Regions from separate parts of the Halomonas sp. 3F2F genome, predicted to be linked through region 3. Evidence: predicted binding sites of a transcription regulator. Region 3 holds the regulator's gene; each other region holds the start of a gene.
The links. The regulator sigma-54, encoded in region 3, starts transcription at its own class of promoters, with help from an activator protein. The targets are predictions, from matches to a motif close to TGGCACNNNNNTTGCTNT.
Positions count from the first base shown of each region.

Region 1: a site for sigma-54 is predicted at 1,314-1,331, ahead of INT21_RS17805 (sugar phosphorylase). Genes of this name have one in related genera too.
Region 2: a site for sigma-54 is predicted at 1,490-1,507, ahead of glnA (glutamate--ammonia ligase). Genes of this name have one in related genera too.

Region 1 is NZ_JABUZE010000175.1:90,086-92,356, reverse strand. It holds gene ribD (bifunctional diaminohydroxyphosphoribosylaminopyrimidine deaminase/5-amino-6-(5-phosphoribosylamino)uracil reductase RibD) at 1-622, opposite strand, end outside; gene nrdR (transcriptional regulator NrdR) at 622-1,125, opposite strand; gene INT21_RS17805 (sugar phosphorylase) at 1,364-2,271, shown strand, end outside.
Region 2 is NZ_JABUZE010000182.1:91,135-93,405, reverse strand. It holds gene glnA (glutamate--ammonia ligase) at 1-1,356, opposite strand, end outside; gene INT21_RS18765 (hypothetical protein) at 1,828-2,271, shown strand, end outside.
Region 3 is NZ_JABUZE010000130.1:86,238-88,508, forward strand. It holds gene lptB (LPS export ABC transporter ATP-binding protein) at 1-366, shown strand, start outside; gene INT21_RS12925 (RNA polymerase factor sigma-54) at 472-1,887, shown strand; gene hpf (ribosome hibernation-promoting factor, HPF/YfiA family) at 1,986-2,271, shown strand, end outside.

The DNA of each region.
Region 1 (2,271 bases), on a different contig from region 3:
CGCTCAAAATAGCGCTTGAACGCGCTCGCAGACGCTGCACTTGGCTACGAGCTTCTGGGCCAGTAATCCATTGTGACTCTCCAGAGCCCATGGCAGTGCGGCCATCCAGGCTCATGGCCATTTTTAAACGCACAAAGGGACGCTTGTGCTGCATACGGGAAATAAAGCCAGGATTTAACGCACGGGCATCCTGTTCCAACAGCCCAACATCTACCTGAATTCCTGATTCCCGAAGCCGCCTGATACCGCGTCCACTCACGCAAGGGTTAGGGTCAACCATTGCGACGACCACGCGGGCAACCTTGGCATCCGCTAACGCAACGGCACAAGGGCCAGTGCGACCTGTATGGGAACAAGGTTCCAGCGTGACATAAGCCGTTGCGCCTTCTGCCTTTGCACCAGCGGCGTTAAGCGCGTGAATTTCTGCATGCGGTTCGCCAGCACGGAGGTGAAAGCCCTCGCCAACCACCTGCCCTTCAGCGTGTTGATCGTAGCGGACAATAACACAGCCTACCCGGGGGTTGGGGTCTGTTGTATACAGCCCTTTCGCCGCCAATTGCAGAGCACGCGCCATAAATTGATGATCAGCGCTGGTAAAGCCTCTCTCCGTCAACTCGTTCATCAAACCTCTCCGCGATCTGGGTCGCTGTGGGCTGATGCAGGGTGATCGCCTGGATCTTGAGAAAGACGGTCTATCTCGGCGCGAAATTCGTCTAGATCCTGAAACTTACGATATACCGATGCAAAGCGGATATACGCCACCTGATCCAGGTTGCTTAATGCCTTCATGACGGCCTCACCGATATCCCGTGCATTAACTTCGCGGTCTCCGCGGGCACGGAGCGATTGGCGAATACGCTCAACAGCGGCTTCTATTGCCTCAGCACTTACCGGACGCTTCTCCAGCGCTCGCAACATGCCTGCCCGCAGCTTGCTCTCGTTAAAGGTTTCGCGTGAGCCGTCGGATTTTACGACCCTCGGCATAATCAGTTCTGCGGTTTCATACGTGGTGAAGCGCTCTTGGCAGCTAGCGCATTGGCGACGACGGCGCACCTGGTCACCGTCGGCTACCAGCCGCGAGTCGGTCACTCGAGTATCATTAGCACCACAAAAAGGGCAATGCATGGCAGTCAACCTGTTGTCAGTACGTGCAGCGTGTCAGCTTGTGCGGATAACGGCACATATAAGCAATATTGCAAACTATTATTAGCAGCGGAGTAGCCACGCGCTACAACGACATGCAGTTTAAGGGCGCTTGCAAGCAAAAATAGTCGCTTCTTTAAACGCGGCGTTAACCTAGCATTGTAACGATTTGGCACACAAGCTGCAGCGTTTGTCGTAGGTTGTTTAAGAGGACACCCCTATGACCCCATTTGAGCAGACAGTCCACCATTTCCTTGCGCACCTCTACGGCCCCCGCGCCAGCGAGGTACAACGCCGTCTTGGACAACACATTGAACACTTTCGCAGTGCATCACAGGCGCCAGCCATAACAGAAAATACCGCGGCTGAAGGCGATAATGCACCAAAATGGAGCGAAAAAGATCAATGGGTCATTAGCTACGGTGATTCCATTGTGGCAGAGGAAACACCGCCTCTTGCCGTGCTTAATGAGTTCCTTCAGCGCTATTTGGGGGAGCGTATTAGCGGCGTGCATGTGCTGCCTTTTTTTCCCTGGAGTAGCGATGATGGCTTTTCAGTCATTCATTACCGTGAGGTTAATCCAGAGCTAGGCGATTGGCAGCATATCCGTGAGCTGGCAAGCCACTATGACGTGATGGGCGATTTAGTGCTAAACCACGTGTCTCGCGAGTCTCTGTGGTTTGTGGATTATTTAACCGGAAGCTTGCCAGGTCGTGATTACTTTATAGAAGTAGACCCAGAAACCGATGTTTCTGACGTGGTTCGACCACGTAGCAGTCCATTGCTAGTGCCCATTTCCACGCGTCGGGGTACGCGCCATGTATGGGCAACCTTCTCAGAAGATCAGATCGATTTAAACTTTGAAAACCCTGACGTATTGCTTGAGTTTGTTGGCATCTTGCTGTTTTACCTTCAACAGGGCGTGCGTATCATTCGCCTGGATGCAGTGGCATTTTTATGGAAGCGTCTGGGCACGCCATGCATCCATCTTCCCGAAACCCATACGGTGGTCCGTTTACTGCGCGCCATTGTGGATGAAATAGCGCCGGGCACGCTGATAATTACCGAGACCAATGTCCCTCACGCAGAAAACATCAGTTACTTTGGCTTAGAACGGTTAGCCAACGG
Region 2 (2,271 bases), on a different contig from region 3:
GCGCTCCACTTCTTCCATCTTGAGGTCGATGTATGCATCGATCATATCATCAGTAAACACGCCACCTTCGGTCAAGAACGCGCGGTCTGCATCGAGTGCTTCCAACGCTTGGTCCAGGCTGTTGGCAACGGTCGGTACTGACTTACCTTCTTCTGGCGGCAGGTCGTACAAGTTCTTATCCATGGCATCGCCAGGATGAATCTTATTCTTAATACCGTCGATACCCGCCATCAGCAGCGCCGCGAACGCCAGGTAGGGGTTAGCAGTCGGGTCAGGGAAACGTGTTTCAACACGCTTACCTTTCGGGCTGGCGGTATACGGAATACGGATAGAGGCAGAACGGTTACGAGCGCTATAAGCCAACATAACCGGCGCTTCAAAGCCTGGCACCAAACGCTTGTACGAGTTAGTAGACGCGTTCGTGAAGGCGTTCAGAGCACGAGCGTGTTTGATCACACCGCCAATGTAGTAAAGCGCCATTTCGGAAAGCCCAGCGTACTCGTCACCCGCGAACTGGTTCTGGCCATCTTTCCAGAACGACTGGTGTACGTGCATACCAGACCCGTTGTCGCCTACCAGCGGCTTCGGCATGAACGTAGCAGTTTTGCCGTAAGCGTGAGCCACGTTGTGGATCACGTATTTCATTTCCTGAACTTCGTCAGCTTTCTTCACCAGCGTGTTGAATTTAACGCCGATTTCGTTCTGACCCGCGTTAGCAACCTCGTGGTGGTGAACCTCAACGGTCTGGCCAATCGCTTCCAGGGTGTTACACATTGCACCACGCATGTCATGGAAACTATCAACCGGGGGAACCGGGAAGTAGCCGCCTTTAACGCGCGGGCGGTGCCCCAAGTTGCCACCTTCTACCTGATTACTGGTCGCCCAAGCACCTTCATCAGAGGTGATTTTGTACATGGAACCCTGAATGTCAGATTTCCAATGGACTTCGTCGAAAATGAAGAACTCAGGCTCAGGGCCAAAGAAGGCGGTGTCGCCCAGGCCGGTGGACTGCAGGTAAGCTTCTGCGCGCTTGGCAATAGAACGCGGGTCACGGTCATAGCCCTGCATAGTGGCAGGCTCGATGATATCGCAACGCAGGATCAGGGTAGCGTCTTCGGTGAAGGGGTCGAGGAAACCAGTGCCATCTTCAGGACGAAGAATCATGTCGGATTCGTTGATGCCTTTCCAGCCCTCGATAGAGGAACCATCGAACATCTGACCATTTTCAAAAAACTCTTCGTCCACGTCCCGTGCCGGTACGGTGACGTGCTGCTCTTTACCGCGCGTGTCGGTGAAACGCAGATCTACCCATTTAACATCATGTTCTTCGATTAGCGCGAGAGTCTTGGCTGACATAGTGTCCTCCGGTATGAACGTGGCTTAAGCTTGTGACAGTAAGCTACCGATAAAAGAGTTATTAAACAAACCGGCTATCGTTGTAGCACGCCGAGAGGCATCTGCCTACGACCCGCTAGCCGCTGCCTAATACCAAGCACGGAACATGCCAACTCTGCACCAATATGGCATAAAAAAACAACAAGCATTTGTTTTATAAAAGATAAAAAATAAAATACTGCGCTTCTTCATGTAGCATAATGCTCTGCGAAAGAACGAACTTAGCCCTAAAAAGCCACCTAGCTCAGAAAAACGCACCAATAAAGACCAACCAGAGACCCGCAAGCACCAACATGGTGCATATCAAGCATCTATTATTTTCCTCATCACTGTGAACTTTAGCTTGATACCAAAAGAAACTCACACCTACAATTGATTACAAACAGATAGATTTAATAACAAACAGGTTTCACAACACAGGAAGCCACTCACATGGGCACGGTCTGCTTTATTGTTGATGCGTCAGTCACAGGTGCCCTTTTACCACGTCACCTGCGCGCTATTCGCCAAACAGGCTTTGCAGACCACACACTTCCCATTATCGTGACCAGCGCCACCGCCGATCCGCGCGTGCCGGACATTGAGCAACGCTACCGCGCGCACTTTCTTGTTACCCCTTCCCAGCCACTGGGCGCAAGGATCAATCAAGCCGCATATCTCAGCCAAGCTGATTGGTTGCTGATTGCAATGCAGCAACGGGCGCTAACAGCCAAACTATGGTGTTTACTTTATCCCCAGCTAGACACGTACACGCTGGATGCTCTTTTGATTGGCAGCGAACCACCCCGCTTATCCGAACGCTTACTCCAGTGCTTTTTAGGCGCAGGCGTCGCTGTTCCTCCCTACATCGCCATCAGGCGCACGTGGCTAGAACGG
Region 3 (2,271 bases):
CTACTGGAAGATTTTCACATCACGCACATTCGTGACAACTTCGGCATGAGTCTTTCGGGCGGAGAGCGTAGACGTGTTGAGATCGCACGCTCCCTCGCGACAGAGCCTGCCTTTATTCTGCTTGATGAGCCGTTTGCCGGCGTTGACCCGATCTCAGTGGGTGATATTAAAACGATCATTCGAGCCCTCAAAAAACGCCATATCGGCGTACTAATCACTGATCATAACGTCAGGGAAACACTAGATATTTGCGATATTGCCTACATTGTAGGTGACGGTCATATCATCGCCAGTGGCCCCCCTCAGGAAATTCTCAACAACCAGCGGGTAAGAGACGTTTATTTGGGGGCTGATTTCCGCCTGTAAACAGCCACCTGCAAAAAAAATAGTAGTGGTGGCATAGTTATTGCACTTGCACCAAGCCATAACTCGCACTAGGGTGGAGCTTTCTGATTAACGAGTGGTTCTCAGATGGTCATGAAAGCTTCTCTTCAATTGCGTATCGGTACACAGCTGACCATGACACCTCAGCTGCAGCAGGCCATCGCCCTGTTACAGCTATCAACGCTGGACCTCCGTCAAGAAATTCAGCAAGCACTTGATGCCAATCCAATGCTTGAGCAGGAAGATGAGTTCGGCGAACAGGCCGTTAGTGAACCCCAGGAAGTTGAATGGTCCGAAAGCATTCCTAACGAACTCTCAACTGACAGTGACTGGTCAGACACTTATCAAGACCTAGGTAGCCATGGTGCCAGCAGCGAGGGGCCTGACTTTGAGCGTCAAGCCGCTGGTCAAAGTTTGCATGGCCACTTACTTTGGCAACTCGCCATGACAGATTTTTCACCACGCGACCATGCCATTGCTGAAAGCCTCATCGATGCACTGGATGCCAACGGCTACCTAACTCAACCTCTCAATGACATTCGCGAAGGACTTAAAGCCCAAGGGCATGAAGGCCTTAGCCAGCGTGAAGTTGAAACAACCTTGCTGCGCCTTCAACAGTTTGAGCCCACCGGTGTATTTGCTCGCGACCTGCGGGAGTGCTTAATGCTGCAGCTCGCCTCACTACCCGAAGATACACCGCTGCTGATGCCTGCCAAGCGCTTAGTGCGTCAATTTCTTGAAGCGCTCGGTAAAGATGATGTGCGTTTGCTAAAGCGGCGGTTAAGTCTAGATGATGAGCAGCTTGATGACGTAATCCGCTTGATCCGCAGCCTGGACCCTCGCCCCGGGAGCGCCTTTGGCGACACAGATGACAGCTACGTAACGCCAGATTTAGTCGTCCGCCATGACCACGAAGGATGGCACCTGGAGCTAAACCCAGAGGCACTGCCGCGCTTGCGCATTCAACCTGACTACGCAAGCCTCATCAAACGGGCTGACAAGAGCCAAGATAACCAATTTTTAAAAGAGCATCTCCAGGAAGCGCGCTGGCTCATCAAGAGCCTTTCAAGTCGAAATGATACGCTACTGCGGGTGGGCCGAGAAATCATAGCTCGCCAGATAGGCTTTCTGGAACACGGTGAAGAAGCCATGAAACCGCTGATCTTAGCCGATATCGCAGACGCCGTTGAAATGCATGAATCTACTATTTCCAGGGTCACCACCCAGAAATATATCCATACCCCGCGCGGTGTGTTCGAACTCAAATACTTCTTTTCCAGCCAAGTAAGTGGCCAGGACGGCGGCGACAGTCACTCCAGCACCGCCATCCGGGCTCGAATCAAAAAACTGGTGCAAGATGAACCGCCCGGCAAACCGCTCTCAGACAGCCGCCTCGTGGCGCTATTGGAAGAGGGTGGCATTAATGTAGCAAGGCGAACGGTGGCCAAATATCGTGAATCAATGGGTATTCCCTCTTCAAGCGAGCGCCGCCGTTTACGCTAATAAAACAGTGCTAACGAGACAAAGTCTGTCTAGGGGCTTTGCAATAGCGCAAAAAGGGTTACAATCGAAGAACAGTCCGATGGATAAGGAGCACGTCAATGCAAGTAAATATCACTGGTCATCACGTAGATCTGACTGACGCCTTGCGTGACTATGTAAATGAGAAGCTGGAACGCGTTGAGCGCCATTATGACAATATCACCACCGTACAAGTGACCTTATCTGTTGAAAAGGAGCGTCAGCAAGCTGCCTGCACCCTGCATGCTGCAGGTGCCGATCTACACGCAGAAGCATTAGACAATGATATGTATGCTGCGATTGATGCACTAGCGGACAAAATTGACCGTCAACTCGTTAAACACAAGGAAAAAGCACAAGCTCGCG